Regions from separate parts of the Bradyrhizobium sp. SZCCHNS3052 genome, predicted to be linked through region 2. Evidence: predicted binding sites of a transcription regulator. Region 2 holds the regulator's gene; the other holds the start of a gene.
What was found. Region 2 encodes PhoB, which activates phosphate uptake and scavenging genes when phosphate is short. Its sites were predicted from a motif close to TGTCATNNANCTGTCAT; they were not measured.
Positions count from the first base shown of each region.

Region 1: a site for PhoB is predicted at 9,263-9,279, ahead of QX073_RS15200 (alkaline phosphatase D family protein). Genes of this name have one in related genera too.

Region 1 is NZ_JAUETB010000004.1:51,870-66,368, reverse strand. It holds gene QX073_RS15245 (hypothetical protein) at 1-373, opposite strand, end outside; gene rlmN (23S rRNA (adenine(2503)-C(2))-methyltransferase RlmN) at 531-1,742, opposite strand; gene QX073_RS15235 (invasion associated locus B family protein) at 1,858-2,469, opposite strand; gene QX073_RS15230 (NADPH:quinone oxidoreductase family protein) at 2,732-3,706, shown strand; gene QX073_RS15225 (hypothetical protein) at 4,227-5,237, shown strand; gene QX073_RS15220 (TAXI family TRAP transporter solute-binding subunit) at 5,387-6,562, shown strand; gene QX073_RS15215 (YkvA family protein) at 6,682-7,083, opposite strand; gene QX073_RS15210 (4a-hydroxytetrahydrobiopterin dehydratase) at 7,189-7,536, opposite strand; gene QX073_RS15205 (TAXI family TRAP transporter solute-binding subunit) at 7,867-9,210, shown strand; gene QX073_RS15200 (alkaline phosphatase D family protein) at 9,350-10,921, shown strand; gene QX073_RS15195 (response regulator) at 10,967-11,341, opposite strand; gene QX073_RS15190 (Crp/Fnr family transcriptional regulator) at 11,509-12,270, shown strand; gene typA (translational GTPase TypA) at 12,674-14,499, shown strand, end outside.
Region 2 is NZ_JAUETB010000005.1:234,801-249,299, forward strand. It holds gene QX073_RS19030 (nickel-dependent hydrogenase large subunit) at 1-1,119, opposite strand, end outside; gene QX073_RS19035 (hydrogenase small subunit) at 1,141-2,232, opposite strand; gene QX073_RS19040 (nickel-dependent hydrogenase large subunit) at 2,466-3,905, opposite strand; gene QX073_RS19045 (HupU protein) at 3,902-4,918, opposite strand; gene QX073_RS19050 (HoxN/HupN/NixA family nickel/cobalt transporter) at 4,934-6,055, opposite strand; gene QX073_RS19055 (trypsin-like serine protease) at 6,232-7,548, opposite strand; gene phoB (phosphate regulon transcriptional regulator PhoB) at 7,696-8,403, opposite strand; gene phoU (phosphate signaling complex protein PhoU) at 8,420-9,136, opposite strand; gene pstB (phosphate ABC transporter ATP-binding protein PstB) at 9,167-9,988, opposite strand; gene pstA (phosphate ABC transporter permease PstA) at 9,985-10,866, opposite strand; gene pstC (phosphate ABC transporter permease subunit PstC) at 10,870-11,868, opposite strand; gene pstS (phosphate ABC transporter substrate-binding protein PstS) at 11,966-12,976, opposite strand; gene QX073_RS19090 (LysR family transcriptional regulator) at 13,927-14,499, opposite strand, start outside.

The DNA.
Region 1 (14,499 bases), on a different contig from region 2:
TGCCGGCCCCGGTCAGGATCTCGAGATGGCGACGCACGATGCCCTCGAACCGGAAGGTCTCGGGATCGAACGGGACCAGGCCGAGATAGCAGGCTGCGCCGACCACGCCGCCGCCGATCGCGTAGGCGAGCACGCTGCGGATCGAGAAAGCCTCGGTGATCAGTGCGATCAGCAGCGCCGGGATCAGCGCGAAGCCCGACACGAAGATGAAGCCGAAGCCGATGATGACCTCGAACGCGCCCTGATCGATCGGGCCATTGCCGAGATCGGAGAACTCCGGAAACAGGACCGCGGTCACCACGATCAGCCCCGCGAGGAAGCACGCGGCAAGAAACGCGAACGCGATCACGACGAGACGACCGATCAGCGCCATGGCTTTAGACCCGTGTTACCCAAGCGAGGCCCCGCTTTCTTCGCTCGTCATGGCCCGGCTCGAGCCGGCCATCCATCACTCGGTCGATGAATCGCTGGCTGCCCGGGTCAAGCCCGGGCATGACGATCTCGCTCGGAGATGCAGGCGCGATCAATCATCAATCCGTCATCGCCATCGCGCGCAGTGCCTGACGCTCCCGCGCGGACAGCTTCTCCGTCTCCGACTTCAACTGGCCGCAGGCGGCGAGGATGTCGCGGCCGCGCGGCGTGCGCACCGGCGACGAATAGCCCGCGTTGAAGACGTATTCCGAAAACTTCTCGATCTGCTCCCAGTCCGAGCACTCATACGCCGAGCCGGGCCAGGGATTGAACGGGATCAAGTTGATCTTGGCCGGAATGCCCTTCAGCAACTTGACCAGCAGGCGGGCGTCGTCGAGCGAATCATTGACGCCCTTGAGCATCACATATTCGAAGGTGATGCGGCGCGCGTTGGATGCGCCGGGATAGTCGCGGCAGGCCTGCAGCAGCTCGGCAATCGGATATTTGCGGTTGAGCGGCACCAGCTCGTTGCGCAGTTCGTCGCGCACGGCATGCAGCGAGATCGCCAGCATCACGCCGATCTCCTCGCCGGCGCGCTTGATGTTCGGCACCACGCCGGAGGTCGACAGCGTGATGCGGCGGCGCGAGATGCCGATGCCCTCGTTGTCCGAGACGATCAGCAGCGCGTCGCGCACCGCGTCGAAATTGTACAGCGGCTCGCCCATTCCCATCATGACGATGTTGGTGATGAGCCGGTTGCCGAGCGGGGTCTCGCGGTCGGCCCAGTCGTTCAGCCGGTCGCGCGCCACCATGACCTGGCCGACGATTTCGCCGGCCGTCAGGTTGCGCACCAGCCGCTGCGTGCCGGTGTGGCAGAACGAACAGTTGAGCGTGCAGCCGACCTGGGAGGAGACGCAGAGCGTGCCGCGATCGGTCTCGGGAATGTAGACGCACTCCACCTCGTGCGCCTTCTGCAGATTGTCGCCGCTCGGCAGCCGCAGCAGCCATTTGCGGGTGCCGTCGTTGGAGATCTGCTCGGCCACGACCTCGGGACGGTCGACCGTGAAATGTTCGGCCAGCGCGGTGCGTGTGTCCTTCGATACCGATGTCATCTCGTCGAACGACCTGGCGCCCCGGAAATAGATCCAGTGCCACAACTGCTGCACCCGCATCTTCTGCTGGCGCTCTGGCACTCCGACCTGGCCGAGCCTTGCTGCCAGCTCCGCGCGTGACAGGCCGATCAGCGAGGGCTTCGCCGGCGGGACGTAGGTTTCGAGCGGAGTCTTTTCGAGGGGCGCAGAGGAGTCGCGCAGCCCGGCAGTCGTTGCCATGTCGATGGGCCCAAAGTGCTGCCCGGCCGCGGCGGCCGAAGGCGTTCAGCGGGTTTATATAACGATCCGGCCGGCAAATGCGACCCGCCTGACGAGCGGTACCGGCGGCCGCCGTCTACCGGCGGCAATCCTGCGCGATGCGGTCGAGCGCCTGGGCGAGGCCCTTCAGTGAGAACACGTCGGTGGTCTCCGTGCCCTTGGCCGAGACGCCCTTGACCACGGCCTCGGGCGCCTTGCGCATGGCATCGACCATCCGCTCTTCCTCCGCGGCGTTCTTGATCCAAAGTCCGTCGCCCTGGGTATACATGGCATAGGAGGCTCCGCCGACCTCTACCGTGGCGTCGGATCCCGGCTTCAGCGCATAGCCGATCATGATCGAGACCTCGTTGAAGACCTTCTCGGAGGGCCGGGTCGACACGAAGGCATAGGCGGGATCGCGCGGACGGTTGGGCGGATTGGTCTTGGAGGATGTCGGCTTGGCCAGCGCGAAGCAGACCTTCTTGCCGCCGGGCATCGCGGTATAGGCGCCCCAGCCGCCGAACTGTCCGATCAGCGTCGGTTCCGCGCCGCCGATGTTGGGAACGGCCGGCTTCGATTCCGATTTCGGTGCGGCCTTCGGATGCGGAGCTGCGGCCTTTGGCGCGGCGCTCTGTGCCGCTACGAGGCTCGGAGCTCCGAACAGCAGCACGCCGCCGACCAGCGTTGTCAACAATCGCCCGAACAACATGATACGTTGAGTTCCCCCGCGACTTCGTTCCACCAATATTGTGACTGGATAATGGCCCGGAATCGCTGACCGTGGTCGCGATGGATAGCGGCTAAATGCACCGCTTGCAAAGGCCGCAGAGCCGGATTGTCCGGCGCTCCGCGTCCCTGGCGCGGCGCCGCGCACCTGCCGCGGCCTGATGATGATTGTGGCGCGGCGGCAAATCCGGCATGACGTTCCCAAAGCCGGACCTCGATCCGGCGGCAACGACCAAGGAGCGCCTATGAAAGCCATTCTCTGCTCGCAATTCTGTCAGCCCGACGATCTCGTCCTCACCGAGGTGCCAGATCCGGTGGCCGGTCCCGGCGAGGCCGTGATTGCGATCAAGGCGGCGGCGCTGAACTTCTTCGACATCCTGATGATCCAAGGCAAGTACCAGATCAAGCCGCCGTTCCCGTTCTCGCCGGGTGCGGAGGTCGCGGGTGTCATCGAGAGCGTCGGCGATGGCGTCACCGAACTGAAGGTCGGCGACCGTGTCGTTGCCTCCTGCGGCCACAACGGCGCGCGCGAAAAGATCGCGCTGCCGGCCGCGTCGATCGTCAAGATTCCGGACAATCTCGATTTCGATCGCGCCGCCGGCATCATCATCATCTACGGCACTGCGCTGCATGCGCTGGAGGATCGTGCCAGTCCGAAACCGGGCGAGACGCTGGCCGTGCTTGGCGCCGCCGGCGGCACCGGCCTGGCGGCTTGCGAGCTCGGCAAGCTGATGGGGTTGAAGGTCATCGCCTGTGCCTCTTCGGACGAGAAGCTCGAATTTGCCAGGCAGCACGGCGCGACGCTGACGTTGAACTACGCCAAGGAGGATCTCAAGGAGGGACTGCGGCGGCTCACCGACGGCAAGGGTGCCGACATCATCTTCGATCCCGTCGGAGGCGCCTACGCCGAGGCAGCGCTGCGCTCCATCGCATGGGAGGGCCGATTCCTGGTGATCGGCTTCGCCGCCGGCGACATCCCGAAGATGCCGCTGAACCTCGCGCTTCTGAAGGGCTGTGATATCCGCGGCGTGTTCTGGGGCGCCTGGACCCGACTCAACCCCGCCAAGAACCGCGCCAACCTCGAAAAGCTCGTGCAGTGGACCGCGGAGGGCAAGCTGTCGTCGCACGTCGACCGCACCTTCCCGCTGGCTCAGACCGCCGATGCCTTGAAGGTGCTGGCCGGCCGCCAGGCGATGGGCAAGGTGATCCTGCACCCCTGAGGACGTCGCGCAATGAAGGCCCCCGGGGGGCTGTACTCCCCGGGATAGCCTCGCCCTGATCCGTGCAACCAAACCGAGCAGTGCCCCGGCTGTTGTGCCGATGGAATGCTCGAGCCGGCCCGGCGTCGCTGTGACATCCGCGCGCTGCGCGGCGGTCGCAAATTTGTTCGGCGGGCTGCCGCGCCGGCGCCACGGATTCGCAACCGGAAGCAGAAAATCCGAAAACGAGCGTTTCTTGGTTAACGCAACCGCGCCACATTATGGCGTGGTTAATTTGAGGCTTGGCCGTTGTTATCACGACGTTTCTGGATTTGGTGCCGTGCGATGTCGCACGTGCGTTGCCACAATCAGATCAAAATGTTTCCAGAATCATGCCGGCTCTCGTCCACTTTTAGTCGGATTCAATTAGTCAATTAGTTGTCGGCAGTGGGGTGCCTCTGGCAATCGTGACGTGTCTCGAGCTTCTGACGGGCTTGGGACTAAAAGTATGTTGCGTGAAGTTGAGATGGGGATGAAGGCCATGGCTGAGCGGACGACGCGCGGGCGTTTCAACAACAGAACTCCTTCGGAGCCTGACTTCAGGCCTTTCCCCGACGAACTCCCTCAGGAGCGCCCCCCGAGCTATCGTTTCGGCCGGTCGACCCAGGATAACTATCCAAACGACGAATCGATGCCGATGTTCCTCTCTGAGTATGAGAGCGGCAACCAGATCGACAGCACGCATTTCGAGGACCAGTGGCCGGAGCGGACCCGCCGCGTCTCGGTCTCGTCCCGGATTCTTCTCGCCGTGGTGGCTGCGGCCGGCGTCGCGGTGCTCTTCGCGCTTGTCACCTCGGATGCGACGCGCGACCTGATCGCCAGTGCCAAGGCTTCCATCATCGGCGCCACGCCGGACCCGACGGCCCCGCCGCAGGCCACCAACACGCAGCTCACCGCGCGCGACATGCAGCTGAACGAGCCGGCGCGACTGCCGCCCGCCGAGCCGCCGGCTGCGGCGGCGCCGGTGCAGACGGCAGCCGTGGCCCCGACGCGTGACGACATCGCCAACGCCTACCAGACAGCGCTGCAGAATCGCAGTGTGACGCAGCCCGCGCCGGTTGCAGCACCACCGAGCTTCGCCACGGCACCGTCCGCGCCGGCCCCGAGCGCGATGGAGCCATCCTCGATCAATTCGCCGGGCGCCGGATCGGCAATCGTCGCACCCGGCCTCGGCGCCGTGACCGCCGCTCCGCCGCCCGCGCAGGTCCGCCGGCTAGATCCCGACGAACTCGCGGGCATCATGAAACGCGCCAAGAGCCTGCTGGCCGCGGGCGACATCCCGCCGGCCCGACTGCTGCTGGAGCGCGCGGCCGAGGCGCAAGAACCGGCCGCGGCGCTGATGCTTGCGCAGACCTACGATCCCCACGTGCTGGGGACGAAGGACATCCGCAACATCAATGCCGATCCGGCTGCGGCTCGCAACTGGTACCGCCGCGCCGCCCAGCTCGGCTCGGCTGAAGCGCAGCGCAGGCTCGATCAACTGCAGAACTGAACGCTCGTGACGGCAGCGATGCCGCCTCGTTTCATTTTTTTGTTTCACGCGTGATTTTCGAGTCTGTTCATGGGCGATGCCAGGCGAGACTTGGCGCTGCCCGCGTTCCGGCTCGCAAACATGTGCCAGCCTTAGATCAAGGGGGACAGATGCGACGTCTTGTTGGAGCGGCCCTGGCCGCAATGATGATAGCGTGCGGTTTCGCTGCCCACGCCGAGGAAGGCGAGTTCGACCCCGCCAAGGTGAGCGACAGCCTCAAGGCGATCTTCCAGTTCGGCTCGGTGCAGACCAAGCAGGCGCTGAACGCCAACACGGTGACGCTCATCACCGGCACCATTGGCGGCACCTATGTGCAGTTCGGCGCCGATCTGGCCTCGCTGCTCGACGACGGCAACAATCTGCGCGTCCTGCCGATCGTCGGCCGCGGCTCGGTGCAGAGCGTGGCCGACATCCTGTTCCTGCAGGGCGTCGATCTCGGCGTCGTCCGCGCCGATACGCTCGACTACCTTGAGCGCAAGGGTTTCGCCAAGGACATCAAGCGGCAGTTCACCTACGTCACCAAGCTCTACAATGAAGAGATGCAGGTGATCGCGCCGCGCGCGGTGCGCAACCTGCGTGATCTCGAGGGCCGCCGCGTCAGCGTCGACCTGCCGAATGGCGGCACCTTCGTCACGGCGCTGACGGTGTTCGAGCGGCTTGGCCTGCGCGCCAACTTCGCCTACATCGAGCAGCGCATCGCGATGGAGAAGCTGAAGCGCGGCGAGCTCGATGCCGTCATCGTGGTCGGCGGCAAGCCCTACAAGTCGGTCTCGACCTTCGTGAACGACGGCCGCTTCCATCTCGTCAACGTCGACTACGATCGACCGCTGCAGACCGACTATCTGCCGGCGACCCTGACGGCGAAGGACTACCCGAACCTGATCGCCGAGGGCGAGAAGGTCGACACGATCGCGGTGCCGGCCGTGCTCGCCGCCTATAATTGGGCGCCGAACACCGACCGCTATCGCAAGCTCGCGACCTTCGTCGACGCCTTCTTCACCAAATTCCCGGCATTCCAGAATCCGCCGTTCCATCCGAAGTGGAAGGAGGTTTCGCTTTCGGCGCCGCTCGCCGGCTGGCAGCGGCTGCCGTCCGCCAGCAAATGGCTGGAGAGCCACGCCATGGAAGGCGCACAGCGCGACCGCTTCGATGACTTCCTGAAGCAGAGCAGCGCCGGCAGGGCGATGCCGAGCGAGGCCGACCGCGAGGCGCTGTTCAAGCAGTACCAGGCCTGGGAGGCCGAGAAGACCGGCAGCGCCCGCGCCCAGGCGCGCGGCCAGCGCTGAGCTCGTAGCGTTCGACGAAGTCCCATCAGGAGAAAAGCCCCGCGGATGCGGGGCTTTTTGCTGTTGTGCCCTTCCGATGCGCTGACTGCGGGCGCCCGGCTTGCCGGCCGGAGCCGCCGTCAGCCGATATTCTCGCCGTCAGCGTTCTTGTCTGCCGCCAGCCGCGCGAGTACGGCGCGGGCTGCCGCATGATGGTCGGGCGTGATGTGCGAAGCGACCATGCGGATGGCGGTGGCGAGCACCGCCGCGTCGTCGGTGAAGCCGAGGATGGGCAACACGTCAGGCATGAAGTCGAACGGCACGACGAAGTAGGCGATGGCGCCGAGCAGGGCGACCTGTACGTGCCGGGGTGTCTCCTTGTCGAAGGCGCAGTAATACGCCGCAAGCAGCTCCTCGGCGAATGGCAGCCGCGCGACAACCTTCTTGAACTTGATCCAGAAACGACGGCGAAGGGTCTCGCGATCCCGGGCCAGCCGCTCCGCGGGCTCGAAGCCAACGCTGTAGTCGGTCGCATCCGACATGATGTCCGATCTCCGGTTCCCGACGGCGCTGGGGGCGCGGTCCTCGCCCTCGGATGTGGTGATGGCGGCGCCGGCCGCAAGGCGCGTGCCGTCGTCGCGAAGATCTCAGCCGCGCATCGTCGCGGCGATCGCATTCATCGCCTTGGCGAGCGCGATGTCGCGCATGGTCACGCCGCCTGCGTCATGGGTCGTGAGGACCACCTCGACGGTGCGGTAGACGTTGCGCCACTCGGGATGATGGTCAGCCTTTTCAGCGACCAGGGCGACGCGGGTCATGAAGCCGAAGGCTTCGTTGAAGTCTGTGAATGTGAACGTGCGGGCGATGGCCTCACGGCCTTGCGCCTCAGACCAGCCGGGAAGCTCCCGCAAGGCGGTGGCGCGTGCCTCCGTCGACAATGGTTGCGGCATCTCGATCTCCTCTTGTGCTGCAATCGACCGGACACGTGGCGGCATCCGGGTGATCGCGGGGCTACCTCCGGCTGGATCGCGCTGGTGTCCGGTTGCCAAGACTAACCGAAAACGCATCCCGATCAGAGCCTTGTCACAGGCGCGATGCCGGAGGCGCTTGGAACTGCCCCGATCCTCCGGCGACTGGTGCGATGGTAACCATGACGCAGATGTCACCCCGGGCGGACAAGAAATTTGCTACAGTTCGGCTCTATTGAAGGACGACGTGGCCAGACGAAGCCGCCTGTGGCATCGCCCGGGCCTGGGACCACCGGAGGACGGGATCTGGTAGATACTCAGACCACGCCAGCGCAGCGCTCACGGATGCGCCCTGCCGTGTTCATCGTCATCGCCGGGATCCTTGCGGTCGTCGGCGCTTTGACGGGTGCCTACTATTTCGCGATGCGTCCCGTGGTGCTCAAGATCGCGGTCGGTCCGCCCAACAGCGACGACCTGAAGGTCGTCCAGGCCCTGACCCAGGCCTTTTCCCAGTCGCACGCCTCCGTCAGGCTGCGGCCGGTTCCGACCGAGGGCGCCGCACAGAGCGCGCAGGCGCTGGCCGCAGGCAAGGTTGATCTCGCGATCGTCCGGGGTGACCTCGAGGTCCCAAAGAACGCGCAGGCCGTGGCGACGCTGCGCAAGAACGTCGCCGTGCTCTGGGTGCCTCCGGGCGGCAAGGGCAAGGGTCGCAAGGGCGCCAAGATCACCAAGATCTCCCAGCTCGCGGGCCACAAGGTCGGCATCATCGGTCGGACCCCGGCGAACGCCAATTTGCTGAAGGTGATCCTGCATCAGTACGGCGTCGACGCCAGCAAGGTCGAGATCGTCCAAGTCCCGATCACCGAGGCCGCCGAAGCCGTGCGCAACCAGCGGGCGGACGTCTATCTTGCGGCCGGACCCATCAATAGCAAAATCACGGCGGATGCGATCGCCGCTGCCACCAAGGACGGCGGCACGCCGACCTTCCTGGCGATCGATTCGGCCGAAGCGATCGCGCAGAACCACCCCGAATATGAATCGACCGAAATTCCCGCCGGCGCGTTTGGCGGCTCGCCCGATCGTCCCGAGGACGAGGTGAAGACCATCAGCTTCAACCACCACATCGTGGCGCGCAAAGGCCTGTCGGATTCGACAGTGTCCGCGTTCACCCATCAGCTGTTTTCGGTGCGCCAGCAATTGCTGTCGGAGTTCCCGCTGGCTGCCAAGATCGAGACCCCCGACACCGACAAGGACGCCGCGATTCCGGCGCATCCCGGCGCGGCGGCGTTCATCAACGGCGAGGAGAAGACCTTCCTCGACCGCTACAGCGACTACATCTGGTGGGGCCTGATGGCGCTTTCGGCGATGGGTTCGGCCGGTGCGTGGTTCGCCGGCTATCTCAAGCGCGACGAACGCACCATCAACACCTCGCTGCGCGATCGTCTGCTGGAGATGATCACGATCGCGCGCAAGAGCGATTCGACCGAGGAGCTCGACCAGCTGCAGAGCGAGGCCGACGAGATCCTGCGCAACACGCTGACCTGCTTCGAGGACGGTGCAATCGAGCACGCGGCGTTGACCGCGTTCAACATCGCGCTCGAGCAGTTCCACAACGCGGTGGCCGATCGCAAGCTCATCCTGATGAGCATGCCCGCCAATCTGCAGCGAACCGGCGCGCAGTTGCGTGCCGCCGGCACCTGAGGGCGGACGATGTTCGCCCTGCGGCCGCGTCACGCGCTGTCCACGGCGCGATTGTAATTCCAGCGTCATCAATCTTTTCTAGGTCTGCCGGGCCGTGGCTCGCGCCGGCTCCCGCGCGCGATCCGACCAGGAGATCCGCATGACGCTTCGCATTCCTCGACCGCACACCGCCCTGTCCCGCCGCCGCTTCCTGTCGACGGCCGCCGCAGCCGGCGTCACGACGCTGGCGATGCCCTATCTGAGCCGCGCCGCCGACCGGCCGCAGATCACGCATGGCGTGCAGTCCGGCGACGTCGGCATGGATGGTGGCGTGGTCTGGGCGCGCGCCGACCGGCCGTCGCACATGCTGGTCGAGGTGGCGACCACCGAATCGTTCAAGGACGCGCGTACGCTGCCTCCGATTGCCGCGCTTCCGGAAAGCGACTTCACGGCCAAGATGCTGATCGACGGCCTTCCGAGCGGCCAGGACATCTTCTACCGTGTCAAGTTCCGCGACCTGTCGCATACCGCGGTCGAAAGCGAGGCCGTGGCCGGCCGCTTCCGCACCGCGCCAGGCAACAAGCGCGACGTCTCGTTCGTCTGGGGCGGCGACGTGGCGGGGCAGGGCTGGGGCATCAATCCCGATGATGGCGGCATGTTCACCTTCTCGACGATGAAGAAGCACCGCCCGGACTTCTTCCTGCACTCCGGCGACACCATCTACGCCGACGGTCCGATCAAGTCCGAGGTGAAGCTGCCGGACAACAAGGTGTGGAAGAACCTCACCGTGGAAGAGAAGGCCAAGGTCGCCGAGACGCTCGACGAATTTCGTGCCGCCCACAAATACAATTTCCTCGACGAGAATGTTCGCGCCTTCAATGCCGAGGTGCCGATCTTCGTGCAGTGGGACGATCACGAGGTCACCAACAACTGGTCGGCGTCCAAGGAGCTGCCCGCCGCCTACAAGGAGCGCAACATCCAGTTGCTCGCGGCCCGCGCGGCGCGCGCCTTCCACGAGATGTATCCGATGCGCGAGAGCATCATCGAGCCGGGCCGAGTCTATCGCACCATCAACTATGGCCCGCATCTCGACGTGTTCGTGCTCGACGAGCGCAGCTACCGCGGCGCCAACGGTCCCAATCTCGAGGACAAGTATGGTCCGGCGTCCTACTTCATCGGGCCGGAGCAGATGCGCTGGTTGAAGCAGGCGCTGCTCAATTCCCGCGCGACCTGGAAGGTGATCGCCTCCGACATGCCGCTCAGCATCATCGTCTATGACGACGCGGCCAACAAGAAGGGCTCGGAAGCCATCGCCCAGGGTGACGGCCCGGCGCGCGGCCGCGAGCTCGAGATTGCCGAGATCCTGCGCTTCATCAAGACGGCGCCGATCCAGAACACGGTGTGGCTGACGGCGGACGTGCATTACGCGGCCGCGCATTATTACGATCCGAACAAGGCGCAGTTTCAGGACTTCGAGCCGTTCTGGGAGTTCGTCTCCGGCCCGCTGCATGCCGGCACGTTCGGTCCGAACGAGCTCGACAACACCTTCGGCCCCGAGGTGCGCTTCATCAAGGCGCCCGGCCTCGACAAGCAGAATCTGCCGCCGTCGGCCGGCATGCAGTTCTTCGGCCACGTCAAGATCGAAGGCGCCACGGGCCAGATGACCGTGACCCTGCGGGATCGCGCCGACGTCGCGCTGTGGTCGACCACGCTCGATCCGAAGCTGGGCTGAGGTCTCGTTGTTCGGCGGCAAGACGACCGCGTGCGGCGACGGCAACTAATCGCGTCGCCGCAGCGCCGCCTCCAGCGCCTCGGTCGGGCAAGGCTTCGGCAGCCGCGGCCGGTCGGCGAATGCGGCCGGCACGCGGTCGGCGCCATAGCCGGTCGAGAATGCGAAGGGAATGCCGAGCGCCGTCAGCCGCTCGGCAATCGCAAAGCTCTTTTCGCGGACCAGGCCGACATCGAGCAGCGCGAATTGCGGGACGCGCTCGGCGATCATGGCGAGCGCGGTTGCGACGTCGGCTGCGATCCTGATGTCGGGAACGCCGAGGTCGGTGATCGTGTCTTCCAGTCCGAGTGCAATGATGGGGTCGTCTTCGACGACCAGCACATGCTGATAGAACTCGGGCACGCCTGATTGCGAGCTGGTCATGGGATCTGCGGGTTCCAGGATGAGGGATGGACCCCGCGGCCGGCGCCTCCTCTCGAGCGCGCTGGCGGGTTCCTGGAACCAAGGCAGCATATCAGAGTTCCTGTGTCGGTGCACTTGTGAACACAAGGTGCACGGATCACGCACATGCGTTGCGCACGGGGATGACGATGCTGAGCCAAGGTGTGACCACGCTGAGCCGGGAGCGGCCCTACAACAACCTGCTGCGGCGGCTCAGTCCGGCCGACTACGCGCTGATCTCGCCGTATCTGGTGGAGGACGAGGCAACGCCGAACGAGCTGCTCTACAGTCCGGGTGACGACGTCCAGATCGTGCATTTTCCCTGCGGGCCGGCGCTGACGTCCTATCTCGTTCCCAATGAGGATGGCCGCGACGTCGAGACCATCCTGGTCGGCCGCGAGGGCGCCGTCGGCGGGATCGTCAGCGAAGGCTTCCTGCCGGCCTACACACGGATCGTCGTCAAGTTCGGCGGCCCGTTCGCACGGCTGCCGCTGTCCCGCCTGGCGGCCGCCAAGCTGCAATCCAAGACGCTGCGCAACGTGTTCGCGCGCTACGCCGATTGCATGCTGGCGCAGATGTTCCAGTCGACCGCCTGCAACGCAATCCATTCGATCGAGCAGCGGACGGCGAAGTGGATCGTGGCCGCGATGGACCGTACCGATGGCGAGCCGATCGTGCCGCTGACGCATGAGCAGCTGGCAACGCTGCTGGGCGTCGGCCGCAGCTACGTCAGCCGGGTTGTCCAGACCTTCAGGGCCGAGGGCATTCTCGAAACCCGCCGCGGCGCCTTCATGGTGCGGGACTTCGACGCGCTGAAGCGCCGCTCCTGCCTGTGCAACGAGGCCGTGAAGACCCATTTCGAAGAGGTCCTGCGCGGCGTCTATCCGACCGAGCAGGCCGCGGCGGGCTGAGCCTGCAGGCGCCATTGACGTCCCGCGTACAGACTCCAGCCAACCGCGTTGGCTGTCAGCGCTGGTCCTCGTGGGATTGCCGGTCGGAGTGGTTGATCTTGTCTTCTCCCGCGCCTCCCGGAGGCGCGTGGCGGCGGAGGCGTTAGCCAGCCGCTCGGAAACCGCTCCCCGTTCCTGAAAGCAGTCATTGTTTTTTGGCATTTTTTGCCTATATTGCGCCGCAACGCGTGAGGTCTGCCCGGTCGATTGGCCGGGCTTCCTATTTGGGGCTGCCGGCCCCTGCCGCCGAACGAGTTTCGCGAGCGCGCGTCGCAAAGCTAACAGCTTGATTCGACTATAACAAAGCGCGCGCCCCGCCGGGGACAGAGCACGAGCTCTTGAGAAAGCTTAGAAGACACCGACCATGAATCTTCGCAACATCGCCATCATCGCCCACGTCGACCACGGCAAGACCACCCTGGTTGACCGTCTCCTGCAGCAGTCGGGTACCTTCCGCGAGAACCAGAAGGTCGCCGAGCGCGCCATGGACTCGAACGATCTGGAGCGCGAGCGCGGCATCACCATCCTGGCCAAGGCCGCCTCGGTGCAGTGGAAGGACACCCGCATCAACATCGTCGACACTCCCGGCCACGCCGATTTCGGCGGCGAGGTCGAGCGCATCCTGAACATGGTGGACGGCGCCCTGGTGCTGGTCGACGCCGCCGAGGGCCCGCTGCCGCAGACCAAGTTCGTGGTCTCCAAGGCGCTCAAGGTCGGCCTCAAGCCGATCGTCGTCATCAACAAGGTCGACCGTCCTGACGCCCGTCCGACCGAGGTCATCAACGAGGTGTTCGACCTGTTCGCCGCGCTCGACGCGTCCGAGGAGCAGCTCGACTTCCCGATCCTGTACGGCTCGGCCAAGCAGGGCTGGATGGCCGAGAGCCCGGAAGGTCCGAAGGACGCCGGGATGCAGCCGCTGTTCGACCTGGTGCTGCGCCATGTGCCGGCGCCGTCGGTCGAAGAGGGGCCGTTCCGCATGATCGGCACCATCTTGGAGGCCAACAACTTCCTGGGTCGCATCATCACCGGCCGCATCACCTCGGGCAGCATCAAGCCCAACCAGGCCGTGAAGGTGCTGAACGCCGAGGGCAAGGTCGTCGAGCAGGGCCGTATTTCCAAGATTCTCGCGTTCCGCGGCATCGAGCGCGTGCCGCTCGACGAGGCCGAGGCCGGTGACATCGTCGCCATCGCGGGCCTGACCAAGGGCACCGTCGCCGACACGTTCTGCGATCCCTCGGTCGAGACTCCGCTCCCGGCGCAGCCGATCGACCCGCCAACCGTGTCGATGTCCTTCATCGTCAACAACTCGCCGCTGGCGGGCACCGAAGGCGACAAGGTCACGAGCCGCATGATCCGCGACCGCCTGCTGCGCGAGGCCGAGGGCAATGTCGCGCTGCGCGTCGTCGAATCCGCCGACAAGGACGCCATGGAAGTGTCGGGCCGCGGCGAATTGCAGCTCGCGATCCTGATCGAGACCATGCGCCGCGAAGGCTTCGAGCTGTCGGTGTCGCGTCCGCGCGTGGTGCTGCAGAAGGACGAGGCCACCGGCGCGTGGCTGGAGCCGATCGAGGAGGTTGTGATCGACGTCGACGAGGAGCATTCCGGCGTCGTCGTGCAGAAGATGAGCGAGCGCAAGTCCGAGATGATCGAGATGCGCCCCTCTGGCGGCAACCGCCTGCGGCTGGTGTTCTACGCGCCGACCCGCGGCCTGATCGGCTATCAGGGCGAGCTGCTCACGGACACCCGCGGCACCGCGATCATGAACCGCTTGTTCCACGGCTATGCCCCGTTCAAGGGCGAGATCGCCGGCCGCCGCAACGGCGTCTTGATCTCCAATGACCAGGGCGAGGCGGTGGCCTACGCGATGTTCAAGCTGGAGGACCGCGGCCCGATGATGATCGAGCCGGGCTGGAAGGTCTATCGCGGCATGATCGTCGGCGAGCACACCCGCGACAACGATCTCGAGATCAACGTGCTGAAGGGCAAGCAGCTCACCAACATCCGCACCACGTCGAAGGACGAGGCCGTCCGTCTGACGCCGCCGATCAAGATGACGCTGGAAAAGGCGCTCGCCTATATCGAGGACGACGAGCTGGTCGAGGTCACGCCGAAGTCGATCCGGCTGCGCAAGAAGCATCTCGATCCGAACGAGCGCAAGCGCGCCGAGAAGCAGAAGGAAGCGGTGGCGTA
Region 2 (14,499 bases):
CTGGTAGTTCGGCTCAGTGACGCCGTCCCAGGGATGCAGCCCCTTGCTCTCGTCGGGATATTTGTACCAGGAGTGGGTGACGAACTCCTGGATCTGCTCGGGGTCGCCGTGATCGATCGGCAGGATCTCGTTCAGATTCCCGTTGAGGATCACGCCACGCGGCAGCTTGAGATTCTTCCCTGAATAATCGTTCGCATTCTCCGGAATGTCGCCGTAGGACATCACGTTCTTGCCGGAGAGACCGCCGCCATAGAGCCAGTCCTTGTAGAAGGAGCCGATCGCCGCCACGTCGGGCAGATAGACCTTCTGCACGAACTCGATCGAGCGATCGATGATCGAGGAGACGAGGTTCAGCCGCTCCATGTTGATCGCACCGACCGCGCCGGTGCCGTCGACATTGATCGCACACGGCACGCCGCCGACCAGCCAGTTCGGATGCGGATTCTTGCCGCCGTAGATGGTGTGGATCTTGACGATCTCCTTCTGGAAGTCGAGCGCTTCCAGATAGTGCGCCACCGCCATCAGGTTCGCCTCCGGCGGCAGCTTGTAGGCCGCATGACCCCAATAGGCGTTCTTGAACGGACCGAGCTGACCGGACTCGACGAACTTGGTCAGCCGGATCTGCAGGTCCTTGAAATAGCCCGGCGAGGACAGCGGCCAGTCCGAGACCGACTGCGCCAGCGCCGAGGTTGCCTTTGGATCGGCCTTGAGCGCCGAGACCACATCGACCCAGTCGAGCGCATGCAGATGATAGAAGTGCACGAGGTGATCGTGCACCTGCAGGCAGAGCTGCATGATGTTGCGGATCGAGTTGGCATTATCGGGGATCATGATCCCCAGCGCGTTCTCGACCGCGCGGACCGAGGTCAGCGCGTGCGTGCCGGTGCAGACGCCGCAGATCCGCTCGGTGAAGGCCCAGGCGTCGCGCGGATCGCGGTTCCGCAGGATGGTCTCGATGCCGCGCCACATGGTGCCGGTCGAGACCGCGTTGCGGATCACGTTATTGGAATCGACATTCACCTCGACGCGCAGATGGCCCTCGATGCGCGTCAGCGGATCGACGACGACACGCTTGCCGGAATTGTCGAGATTGAAGCCGTTGGGAGTCTGGATGCCCATCGTTGCCTGCCCTGAATTCGATTAATGATCTTGCTTGGCGTCGTCGCGCTTGCCGGCGAGCCGCTTCACGGCCGTCACCGCCGCATGCGCCGCAACCGCTGCGCCCACCGTGCCCGCAGCCACCATGCCGACCTGGTCGGCGTTGTGCTCGATGCCGAACTGCTTGATGTTGGTGAGGCGGTCGTAGAACGAGCCCTTGTCCCAGAAGCCGTCCTCCGAGCAACCGATGCAGCCGTGACCGGACTGGATCGGGAACGACACGCCGCCGTTCCAGCGCACCGTCGAGCAGGCGTTGTAGGTGGTCGGACCCTTGCAGCCCATCTTGTAGAGGCAGTAGCCCTTGCGCGCGGCCTCGTCGTCCCACTCCTCGACGAACTGGCCGGCGTCGAAATGCGGTCGGCGATAGCACTTGTCGTGGATACGCTGTGAGTAGAACATCTTCGGCCGACCCTGGCGGTCGAGCTCGGGCAGCTTGCCGAACGTGGTGATGAAGGTGACGACGCCGGTCATGACCTCGGCGATCGGCGGGCAGCCCGGCACCTTGATGATCGGCTTGTTGGTGATGACCTTGTCGATCGGCGTCGCCTGCGTCGGATTCGGCTTCGCCGCCTGCACGCAGCCCCAGGACGCGCAGGCGCCCCAGGCGATGATCGCCATGGCGTCCTCGGCCATCATCTTGAGCTTCTCGACGAACGGCTTGCCGCCGTCGATGCAGAACATGCCGCCCTCGTTCAGCGGCGGATTGCCCTCGACTGCAAGAATGTACTGTCCCTTGTACTTCGCACGCGTCTCTTCGAGGATGGCCTCCGCCTGGTGGCCGGCCGCCGCCATGATGGTGTCGTCATAGTCGAGCGAGATCATCGACAGCACGGCATCCTTCACCAGCGGATGCGCCGAGCGGATGAAGCTCTCCGAGCAACACGTGCATTCGAGCCCGTGCATCCAGATCACCGGCGTGCGCGGCTTGGTTTCGAGCGCGTTGGCGATGCGGCTGGCCGCGAGCGGCCCGAGGCCGAGGCTCGTTGCGGTGAGGCTGCAGAACTTGTGAAAGCTGCGCCGCGTGATGCCCTGACGCCTGATGACGCTGTAAAAAGTTTCCGTTGCCGCGCCCATGAGTCCTCCCCTGACATCGCGTTGGCGATCATCTGATCGCGTTCTGGCGAGAAGGACAGCAAGATGCGGGCCAGCATCATTGCTGGATTTGAATCATAATGATTCCAGATGCTTGCAGCAGCGAGGCCGCGATCGTGGATCCTTGGAAGGCGGATCGCGCGCGATAATCGGAAATCACGCGCTTTGCACCGACAAGCTTGTTTCCGCTTGCTGCCTGCCTGTGTGCAGCGCGCTCAATGGGCCGTGCAGACCATGCAGGGATCGAACGACCGCACGACGTGCTGAATGCCGACCGCACGCGCGCCGGCAGTGCCGACCTCGGTGCCGACCAGCGCCTGTTCGAGCGGGCCCGCTACCCCATCCGCGTCGCGCGGAGAGAAATTCCAGCTCGTCGGCGCGATGATCTGATAACGCTCGATCCGGCCGGAGCGCACCGCGAGCCAGTGGCCGAGGCTGCCGCGCGCAGCTTCCACGAGCCCGACGAAATTGCCGTCGACCGCGCTGGCGCTGTTTTCGCAAAACGGCTCGTTGAGACGCAATGCCTTGATCCAGTGCTCGATCGACAGCGCGAGCTGCGCGGTTTCGATCAGCCGGGCGATGACACGATTGCGGACATTGCTGCGACCGCTCGCGAGCAGCGCGGTGATCAACGGCTGACCGTCGATGGCCTGCCTTGCGAGAGCGCCGACCTCGACCGGTTCTCCCGCGAGACGCGGCGCCTTGCACCAGCTATAGGCGTCGGCTTTGTCGGCATCGGGCACGGTGCGGCTCTCGGCCGGATCGAGCGACGTATCGTGCATCCAGGCGTGCGAGACGTCCTCGGTGATGCCGTCCGACGGCAAAGCCTGGACCTCGCCACTGCTCGTGCGGACGCCAGCGCGAAAACGAGCCCCATTGAAGTCGTGATACGCGCCGAAGCTCATCAAGAGACCGGGTCCGCTTCCGAGGTCGGCCAGCGCGAGCGCATCGGCCAGCCGAAGGAAATGCGCGAAGTCGCCGGCGCGGCCCTCCCGCCAACGGTCGAGCTCGTCCGATGTCGACAAGGCGAGCACGTTCTCCAGCTTGTCGGCAAACACGACGCGTTCAAGGAAGCCGCGAAACGACGCCGCGATCGCGTTGAGCCGCACGCGCTCGCCGAGCTCGATCGCGCGCGTCGTCCCGCCTGGCTGGAAGGCGAGACTGTGCGGCCATTTGCCGGCGATCAGGCCCATGATCTCGAGCAGCCGCGCGCGGGCAGGCAACGCATCGCGGGCCGCGCTGCCCTTCGTGGCCGCGAAGCGCTCGGCCGTAGCCGAATGCCAGGCATGCGAGGCGTAGACGTCGCGGGCGAAGTCCGGCATGAAGAAGATGTAGAAATGCGTCAGATGGTCGGCTGCGTTCTCGGCCGCGTGCGCGATGTTGGCCGCGAGGACGCCGTTTGGCGCTGCCGCAATACCCATGGCCTGGCGCAACGCCGCGGCGGCGGCGATCGATTGCGACACCGAGCAGATGCCGCAGATTCGCGGTGCGATCACCAGGGCGTCCAGCGGCGGCCGCCCCTCCAGGATCTGCTCGAAGCCGCGATAGAGCGGCGCCGTCACCTCCGCCCTGGTGACGCGGCCGCTCTCGATATCGAGCCTGACCTCGAGATCGCCTTCGACACGATTGAACGGTCCGACCGTGATCCGCGTCATGGACGGCGCTTGTCGCCGGCACGGCCCGGCGGCACCACGACGTGATCCGCCGTCGCATTAACTCGGACGCGACGCGGCGTGGCCGATTTCGACAGCGCTGCGAGCGCGACGAACCAGGCCTTGGGCATGTCGGTCGGAAGCCCCACGGGAATGCCGGCGAGCTTGGCCGTCTGCAGATAGTTCTGCGCGCTCTCGAAGCCCGGCGAGGTGCAGGCGATGCAGGCGTAGCCGCCCTTGGTGCAGGAGCCGCCGCCGTTCCACGAGCGCTGATTGCAATCGCCGACCGCTTGCGTTGCGCGGCAGCCGAGATGCTCCATCAGGCAGCCGCGCTCCGACATCGTCTCCGCGCTCGCCTTGAACTCGTAAAACTCGTTGCGCGAGCAGCCGTGATGAGCCAGGTGATTGGCGATGAAGGTCGGACGGCCGACCGCGTCGAGGCCGTCTGCCGTCAGATCGCCCGAGGTGAGCGCCAGCAGGCTTTCCATCATCCAACCCGGATGCGGCGCACAGCCTGCGACGTTGATCACCGGCAGCCCGCGTTTCGAGCGAAAGCCCGCGCCGAGCGCGCCGCCGACGTCGCTGCCCTCGAACTGCAATCCGACCGCATCGGTCGGGTTGATGCCGGCAGCAGGAATGCCGCCATAAGCGGCGCAACTGCCGACGGCAACGACGTAGTCGGCCAGCGGCGCCAGATCGAGCAGCCAGTGATAGATCGAGCGGTTGGTGCCGGCGAGCATGTTGAAGCGGCCGGTCAGACCAGGTCCGCGCGCCACCGAGCCTTCGAGCACCAGCAGATCGAGCCGCTCGCGGCCGTCGCGGATCGCCTCCAACAGCTCCACGACCTCGTCCCCTGTCTGCTCGCTGACGGAGGGATGCCATACCAGATCGATGCCGGATTGGCGCAGCTCGTCGAACCAGCCGGACGCGCCGCTTTCCAGGATCGACATCGTGCAGCCGCCGCAGCTCGCACCCTGCAGCCATAGCATCCTGATCGTTCCCTCAGAGCCGACCATCATAAGGCCCCGCTCCTAGCCCGTCTTAAGCGTTCCGCTTCGTATCACCGGCGGGTTTAGCGCCCCCGCATGAACACTGGCAAGCGCTTCCCCGGGGATAGCCTCGGAACCGCGCTGGCTGCGACCGAGCAGCATGGCGACCGCCCAGATCAGTCCGAACAGGCCAATCGCGACGATCCCGAGATTGGCGACATCGTCGCCCAGCGCGGTGGCGACCCCCGTCCATCCCCCGGTCAGGCCAAGCCGCGGCGCCAACAGCGTGATCGCCTCGAAGCCGCCGATCACCAGCGCGATGGCAACGGATGCGCCGGTGATCACGAGGTTATAGCGCAGCTTGCGTGCGGGATCGGTCAGCGCCCAGCGATAGGCGCCCGCCATCAGCATGCTGTCGGCGGTGTCGACGGTGGCCATCGCAGCCGCGAACAGCGCCGGAAACACCAGGACATGGGCGAGGCTCGCGCCGCGCGCTGCCTCGGTTGCCGACAGGCTGAGAAGCCCGATCTCGCTCGCAGTGTCGAAGCCGAGACCGAACAGGAAACCGAGCGGATACATGTGCCAGGCGCGTCCCACCAGGCGGAGCACCGGGCGCAGCAGGCGGATGAGGATGCCCCGTCCGGAGCTTCCGGCGGTTTCCATCTCGGACTGCGGCTGTGCGGCGCGGCGCCAGAGGTTCACGAACAGAATGAGGTTCGCCAACGCGATCAGCAGCAGGAAGCCGGCCGACACCGACGTGCCGATGACGCCGCCGATCGCCCTGATCGCGCTCTCTTCATCCAGGAGGTCGGCGCCGGCGATGAGGCTCACGACGATGGTGGCGATGACGACGACGCTGGAATGGCCGAGCGCAAAATACAGGCCGGCGGCGCGCGGGGCGCTACCGTCCTGCACCAGCTTCCGCACGACGTTGTCGATCGCCGCGATGTGATCCGCATCGACCGCATGGCGCAGTCCGAGCAGCCAGGCCAGCATCGCGGTGCCGACGATGGCGGGCCGGTCGGCGTAGAGCGCGAACGCCCAGGCCCAGGCGAGCGCGTTGGCGGCGACCAGCCCGCCGACGAGCGCAACGTTGCGGCCGGGCTGCGATCGCCACCACAGCAGCCGAGGGGCACGAGGATGATCAATTTGAACAATCGTCATACTCGGACTATAGCAAGAGCCAGGCCAGTTCGGTAAAGCCCCCCGCTGCAGGCAAAAACTGCAGGAAAACGTGGGCGGCCCTTCCCGGATTGCCCTCTCGCTTGGCAACCCGCTATCCAGTCACGCACAGATCATGACCAGCGGCGGGACATCTTCTTCTCTCGCCCCTCCTTCGCTCACCGCATCGAGGCACTCTGTGCCGTGATCTCGCGCCGCACGACCGCCTCGAACTGGCTCGCGGGGGCGGCGAACATCAGCCGGGTCTCCTCGTGGAACGCCGAGAAGATGCCGACCACGGCCGGCTGTCCGCCGACGTCGGCCATGATGGGGGAGCCCGAATAGCCGAAATTGGCGAGGCAATGCACCGTCAGCAGCATCCCGTCCTTGGTCATGCCGGCGCTGCAATTGCGCTGGCCGGTCGGCGAATAGCGCCGCTCCTGGCCATAGCCGATCTCGGAGATGGTTCCGGCCGTGGTCGCAGCCTGCAATTCCTCGCGCGTCAGCGCCCTGACCTCAACCGGCTTCGACGGCAGCGCGTCCTTCAGCACGATCAGTGCCCAATCGGCGGGCGAGCGGTCGAGCGACCACCTGTCGTGCCGGGTCGGGACGAAATCAGGCGCCACGATCAGCTTGTCGGCGACCGACGATGCCGCCGGCGTGCCCCTGTTCATGCCGGCCAGGAAGCGGACGTTGCCGGGGCTGACCTGCGCCACGCCGTTGAACACGCAATGCGCCGCGGTGAGCACGACGCGCGGCGCGACCAGCGTGCCGGTGCACCAGCCGCCGGTCGAGTATTGCGCGACGGTGACGACGCCGATCGACGACGCCGGCCACGAGGTGGGATCGACGACCTCGCCGATGTGGCGGTCGAGCCCGAGCAGTTGCTCCGGACGCGGAGCGGCGATGCCGGCCTCCGCCGATTCCGGCTTCGGCCGCCAGGCCGCAATGGCACTCTGGGCCTGGACGCGCTGCGGCTCGGTCAACTTGACCCGCTGCACGTCGCGGCCGGCCGATCGCACGCCGCTACGGCCCGCCATCACCAGCCAGGCATAGCCCTGCACGACGTCCTGTTTCACACCGCGGCCGTCGAGCAGCATCAGGCCGAGCATGTATTGCGACTGGGCGAAGCCCTGCGCCGCGGCGCGGCTGAACCAGCGGCCGGCTTCGCCGTAATTGCTCGCAACACCTTCGCCGTTGACGTAGGCGATGCCGAGATAGTGTTGCGCGACAGCGAGCCCCTGATCGGCGGCCTTGCGGTACCACGCCAGCGCCTCGGCGGGGTTGCGCGGTTGGCCCCAGCCGAAGGCGTGCATGAAGCCGACGTCGAACTGCGCCCGCGCATCGCCCTTGGCGGCCAGCGGCAGCAGCCGTCGCATCGCCGCCGCATGCTGCCCGTTGCCTGCCGCCGCGACCGCGTCTTCGAGCTCGGCGGCCGTGGCGCCCGCCGCGCCGCCGAGCAGCACGGCAAGAGATATGATGATGGTCTTGATCAAGGGCGTCCGCTGGGACCGAAACATCGTGACGGGCCACGAAGCAGACACGATCAAGACGGCGGCGGCGTGGCGGAAAGCGGACCGCGATCTCCTCAATCGGGCCGCCTCGCGTCTCACACCTGCTGCGTCCTCACGCCCGATCGCCCCTTACACCTGCTCGCTCTTGGCGAAGCGATCATCGAGCGCATAACCGGCGCCGCGCACGGTGCGGATCGGGTCCTGCTCGCGGCCGGGATTGAGCAGCTTGCGCAGGCGGCCGATATGGACGTCGACGGTGCGCTCGTCGATGTAGATGTCGCGGCCCCAGACACTGTCGAGCAGCTGCTCGCGGCTGAACACGCGGCCGGGATGCTCCAGGAAGAACTCGAGCAGGCGGTATTCGGTCGGGCCGAGATCGATCGGCCTACCAGAGCGCGCCACGCGGCGCTTCTCGCGGTCGAGCTCGATGTCGCCATAGGACAGCACGGTCGCCAGCCGCTCCGGACTCGCCCGCCGCAGCAGGCCTTTCACCCGCGCCAGAAGCTCCGGCACCGAGAACGGCTTGACGATGTAGTCGTCGGCGCCGGTCGCGAGGCCGCGCACGCGCTCGCTCTCCTCGCCGCGTGCGGTGAGCATGATGATCGGCAACTGCCGGGTCTCGGTCCGCGCCCGCAGGCGGCGGCACAGCTCGATGCCGGACAGGCCCGGCAGCATCCAGTCGAGCACGACGAGATCGGGAACACGCTCCTTCAGGCGCGTGTCGGCCTCGTCGCCGCGCGCCACGGTCTCGACCTCGTAGCCTTCGGCCTCGAGGTTGTAGCGCAGCAGCGTCGTCAGCGCCTCCTCGTCCTCCACCACCAGAATTCGGGCGCCCATGTCTGAACCGTCTCTCTCAGTTGCCGGGGATCGTCGATGCGAAGCTCGTCATGTCGCCCTTCGGGCGCTTGTCCATGATCTGCTGGCCTTCGATCATATAGAACACCGTCTCGGCGATGTTGGTCGCGTGATCGCCGATGCGCTCGATGTTCTTGGCGCAGAACATCAGGTGGATGCAGAACGAGATGTTGCGCGGATCCTCCATCATGTAGGTCAGGAGCTCGCGAAACAGCGAGGTGCAGATGGCATCGACTTCCTCATCGCCCTTCCACACCGTCATCGCCGCCGGCAAATCGTGCGCGGCATAGGCGTCCAGCACCGTCTTGACCTGCGACTGCACGAGATCGGTCATGTGCTCGAGCCCGCGGATCAGCTTCAGCGGATGGAAGTCGCTCTCCAGCGCCGCGACGCGCTTGCCGATGTTCTTGGCGAGATCGCCGATACGCTCCAGATCGGTCGCCACGCGCATCGCGCCGACGATCTCACGCAGGTCGACCGCCATCGGCTGTCGCCGGGCGATGGTAAGAACGGCGCGCTCCTCGATGATGCGTTGCAGCTTGTCGACCTCGGCGTCGGTGGCGACCACCTTCTGGCCGAGCGCGATGTCGCGTCGCACCAGCGCATCGACGGAATCGACGATCAGCCGCTCGGCGAGGCCGCCCATCTCCGATACCAGACGGGTGAGGTCCTGCAGATCGCTGTCGAACGCCTTGGCGGTATGTTCACTGGCCATGATGATCTCCTGAAGACAATGTCGTCGGCGTCAGCCGAACCGGCCGGTGATGTAATCCTGGGTCCGCCGATCGCTCGGCGAGGTGAAGATCTTGCTGGTGTCGTCGAACTCGATCAGCTCGCCGAGATACATGAAGGCGGTCTTGTCGGAGACGCGCGCCGCCTGCTGCATGTTATGCGTCACGATGGCGATCGTATAGTTTTCGGCGAGTTCCTGGATCAGCTCCTCGACCTTGGCGGTCGAGATCGGATCGAGCGCCGAGCACGGCTCGTCGAACAGGATCACCTCCGGCCGGACCGCCACGGTACGCGCGATGCACAGCCGCTGCTGCTGGCCGCCGGACAGCGACAGGCCCGAGGCGTTGAGCTTGTCCTTGACCTCGTTCCACAACGCGCCGCCGCGCAGCGCCTTCTCGACCCGGTCGTCCATCTCCGACTTGGAGATCTTCTCATAGAGGCGGATGCCGAAGGCGATGTTCTCGTAGATCGTCATCGGGAACGGCGTCGGCTTCTGGAACACCATGCCGACCCGGGCACGCAGCAGGTTCAGATCGAGCTTGGGATCGAGGATGTTGGTGTTGTCGAGCATCAGCTGCCCGGTCGCCCGCTGCCCCGGATAGAGATCGTACATCCGGTTGAAGATGCGCAGCAGCGTGGACTTGCCGCAGCCGGACGGGCCGATGAACGCGGTGACGCGGTTGGTGCCCAGCGACAGGTTGATGTTCTTCAGCGCATGATGGTCGCCGTAGTAGAAGTTGAGGTTGCGCGCGGTCACCTTGGCCGGCGCATCCGGAAGCGCCTTGCCGTGAAGAGCGTGATTGGGCTGACTGACGGAGACGGACAGTTCGGTCATTTGGTGTTCCTCTCGGCGCCGAGAATGCGTGCACCGATGTTCAGGGCGAGCACGGCCAGAGTGATGAGAAGGGCTCCGCTCCAGGCCAGTTGTTTCCAGTAGGCATAAGGGCTCTGGACGAAATTGTTGATGGTGACGGGCAGGTTCGCCATCGTCTTGGAAAGGTTGAGGCTCCAGAACTGGTTCGACAGCGCGGTGAACAGCAGAGGCGCGGTCTCGCCGGCGACGCGGGCGGTCGCCAGCAGCACGCCGGTGATGAGGCCCGAGCGCGCCGCCCGATAGGCGATGCGGCGGATCACCAGCGAGCGCGGCAGGCCGAGCGCAGACGCCGCCTCGCGCAGCGGGTTGGGCACGAGCAGCAGCATGTCCTCGGTGGTGCGCAGCACCACCGGGATCACGATGACCGCCAATGCAAGGGAACCCGCGAGTGCCGAGAAGCCGCCCATCGGCACCACGACCGCACCATAGATGAACAGGCCGATGATGATCGAGGGCGCCGACAGCAGGATGTCGTTGATGAAGCGGATCACCGAGGTCAGGCGGTCGTTGCGGCCGTATTCGGCGAGATAGGTGCCGGCAAACAGGCCGAGCGGCGCGCCGATGCCGACGCCGATGATCGTCATGATCAAGGAGCCGACGATGGCGTTGCGCAGGCCGCCTTCGCTGGAGCCGGGCGGTGGCGTGTCGGCGGCAAAAACCTGCAGGCTGAGGCCGGCGAGTCCGTTATAGAACAGCGTGAACAGGATCAGCGCCAGCCAGGTGACGCCGAACATCGCGGCGGCAACGCAGAGGCCGCGGATCACGATGTCTCTGCGGCGCCGGCGCGCATAGATCGGATTGACCGGCGCATCGAGTGTAAGCGTGTCAGCGCTGGACATGGCTTATTTTCCCGCCTTGGCTTCGAGCCGCATGAGCATCAGCCGCGCGCTCGCCAGCACGAAGAACGTGAGCACGAACAGCAGCAGGCCGAGCAGGATCAGGCTCGACTGGTGCAGCCCGTCGCTCTCCTGGAATTCGGAGGCGATGGCGGCCGAGATCGTGGTGCCCGGTGCGAAGATCGAGGATGAGATACGGAACGAGTTGCCGATGATGAAGGTCACCGCCATCGTTTCGCCGAGCGCACGCCCCAGCGCCAGCATGACGCCGCCGATCACGCCGACACGGGTGTAGGGAATGACGACGCTGCGCACGACCTCCCAGGTGGTGCAGCCGACCCCGTAGGCGGCTTCCTTCAGCACCGGCGGGACCGTCTTGAACACGTCGACCGAGATCGAGGTGATGAACGGCAGCACCATGATCGCCAGGATCAGCGAGGCGTTGAACAGGCTGAGATAGGACGGCGGACCCGCGAAGATGTCCTGCAGCACGGGGATGCCGGCGCAGAGATTGATCATGAACGGCTGGAACGTATAGGCCAGGAACGGCCCCAGCACGAAGAAGCCCCACATGCCGTAGATGATCGAAGGAATGCCGGCGAGCAGCTCGATGGCAAGTCCGATCGGACGGCGCAGCCATTGCGGGCACAGCTCGGTGAGGAAGATCGCAATGCCCAGACCGACCGGAATGGCGATCAGCATCGCGATGAAGGACGTGACCAAGGTACCGTAGATCGGGCCGAGCGCCCCGAGCACCGGCGGATCGGCCGACGGCGCCCAGCGCCGCGTCCACAGGAATTCGAAGCCATATTCTCTCATGGCCGGCCATGCGCCGACGATGAGCGACAGGATGATGCCGCCCAGGATCAACAGGACGGAGATCGCGGACAGCCGCGTGATCCAATAGAAGGTCACGTCGCCGAGCTTGAAGGCGTTGAGCGCGCGTGCCCGGTCATAGGGTCCGGCAGCAGCCGCGATATCGCTGACTTCGGTCTGAACCGCCATCTCTGCCAATTCTGCCCCCTGTTCCTTGGACACGCCTCAACCCCGGTAGCGCCCCTCCCCCGGAGGCCGGGAGAGGGGGATTTTCGATACGTCCGGATCAGCTCTTGATGTCGGCCGACCAGGTCTTCTCGATCAGCTTCACGACGCTGTCGGGCATCGGGATGTAGTCGAGCTCCTCAGCCATCTTGGCGCCCTTCTCGAACGACCACTTGAAGAACTTGATGGCTTCGCCGGACGCCGCCTTGTCGGCCGGCTCCTTGTGCATCAGGATGAAGGTCGCCGCCGTCATCGGCCAGGACTTGTCGCCGGGCTGGTTGGCGAGGATCACGTAGTAGCCGGGGGCCTTGGCCCAGTCGGCATTCGCGGCCGCGGCCTGGAAGGCCTCGACGGTCGGCTGCACGGTCTTGCCGGCCTTGTTGATCATGCCGGTGTAGGTGAGCTTGTTCTGCTTGGCATAGGCGTACTCGACATAGCCGATCGAGTTCTTGGTCTGGCCGATGTTGCCGGACACACCCTCATTGCCCTTGGCGCCGACACCGACCGGCCACTCGACGGCGGTGTTGAAGCCGATCTTGCTCTTCCAGTCGGCGCTGACCTCGGAGAGGTAGTAGGTGAAGTTGAAGGTCGTGCCCGAACCGTCGGAGCGGCGCACCACGGCAATCGCGTCGGACGGCAGCTTGACGTTGGGGTTCAGCTTCTTGATCGCGGCGTCATCCCACTTGGTGATCTTGCCAAGATAGATGTTGGCGAGCGTCTCGCCGTCCAGCACCATCTCGCCCGGCTTCACGCCCTCGAGGTTGACGACGGGCACGATGCCGCCCATCACCATCGGCCACTGCACCAGGCCGTCCTTCTCGAGCTGCTCGGCCTTGAGCGGCGCGTCGGTGGCGCCGAAGGTCACGGTCTTAGCCTGGATCTGCTTGATGCCGCCGCCGGAACCGATCGACTGGTAGTTCAGACCGTTGCCGGTTTCCTTCTTGTAGGCGTCAGCCCACTTGGAATAGATGGGGAACGGGAACGTCGCGCCCGCACCGGTGATGTCGGCAGCGAACGCCGACGTCGATGCGGCGACCAAGCCGGCAGCGACGATAGCTTTGACGAAATTCATAGCTGGTCTCCATGCTTGGGAAGCGAAGCGCCATCTGCGCCCGATTGCGCTTCCCCGGCCGCTTTAGGGGGCCTCGGTGTGGCTTTTATAAAGGTTCGATGACAGTCGGATGACAGTCACAAGCCGTTGATAATTCTTGATATTTAGATTTTGATCCGAGTTTTTACGGATCGAGGGCGGTCGTTCGGGGGAGGCATCGCCCCTGGCCTTTCGCGAGCATCGCTCAATCAAGATGGGCCTCCTTTGCCCGCGTCGCCCGCCGCACCTTTCGGTGTCGTCCCGGCCTTGCGCAGGGACCCATAGCCACCGGCGGATGTGGCTGGGCGGGGTCGGTCGACCATCGTGCCTCGCACGCCTCCCTGGGGTTATCGGTCCCGGATCGGCGCACGCGGTGCGCGCTTGTCCGGGACGACGCCATGAGGATTGGGTTGGCGCCGTCGGCCAACGAGACACGATCTCGCCGTCTCGCGGCTGGTGAGACCCGAGTGATGCATTCGTCGTGTCCCTCTGAACAACGAGAGGGCGCGAGGAAGGCCGGACCTCGGCTGAGGCCCGTGGCCCGCCTGCTCAAAAGAATGCAGGCGGCAGGTACCACAGGTACAGCCGGACAGACCCGGCCTTCCCCGCGCGACGGTGTTAACGGTGTCCTTCGTGCTCTCCCTGGGGATCGGCGTTCTTGCCCCCATCGCCCGCGCGTGCCGTCAAGCAACGACCACGGACTTGACCTCAGCATCGAGAGGCCAGGACCACACGACTTCGCCGTCCGTGCCGCCTGCGCTCGTCTGGCACAGCCGTCACGTCCATCGCAGCCCGCCTCCACGTTCGTGACGACGCGTACGTCCCTCTGCTCGAGGCGGGTTGCACGCAAGAGACCACGATTTCCGAAAAATAGCAAGGTAATTATTTTTCTCAGAACATGATCCGCCCTCCCCCCGCACGCGGGCATCGGCTCAATCCGGCTTGGGCGGCTCGATCCAGATCCCCGGGTCGGAATGGGCGCGGATATGGTCGACGAGGAAATCGGCGAACACCCTGATCTTGGCCGGAAGCCTGACGCGGTTCTGGTAGGCGATGTTCATCGTCAAGAGCGGCAGCTCCCAGTCGAGCAGGACCGGCACCAGCCTGCCGGCCAGAATGTCGCTCTGCACGATGTAGAGCGGCTGGATCAGGATGCCGAGCCCGGCAAGCGCCGCCCCCTTGATCACCTGGCCGTCGTTGCTGTCGAGCGTCGGCGCGATCCGAATGCTCTGGGCTGTCGCGCCGTTGCGCAGGGACAGGGAATACGGATCATTGGCAAGATTGTAGATCAGCATGTCGTGGCGCACGAGATCACCGGGAACGACGGGACAGCCACGGCTCGCGAGATAGGACGGCGCCGCCGCCAGCACGCGCCGCATCTGCCCGATGCGACGGACGACGATGCCCGAGTCCGGCTCATGCTCGCGGGTGCGGATCGCCACGTCGATGCCCGCCTCAATGAAATCCGGATAGCGGTTGGCGGCGATGATCTGCAGGTTCAGCTT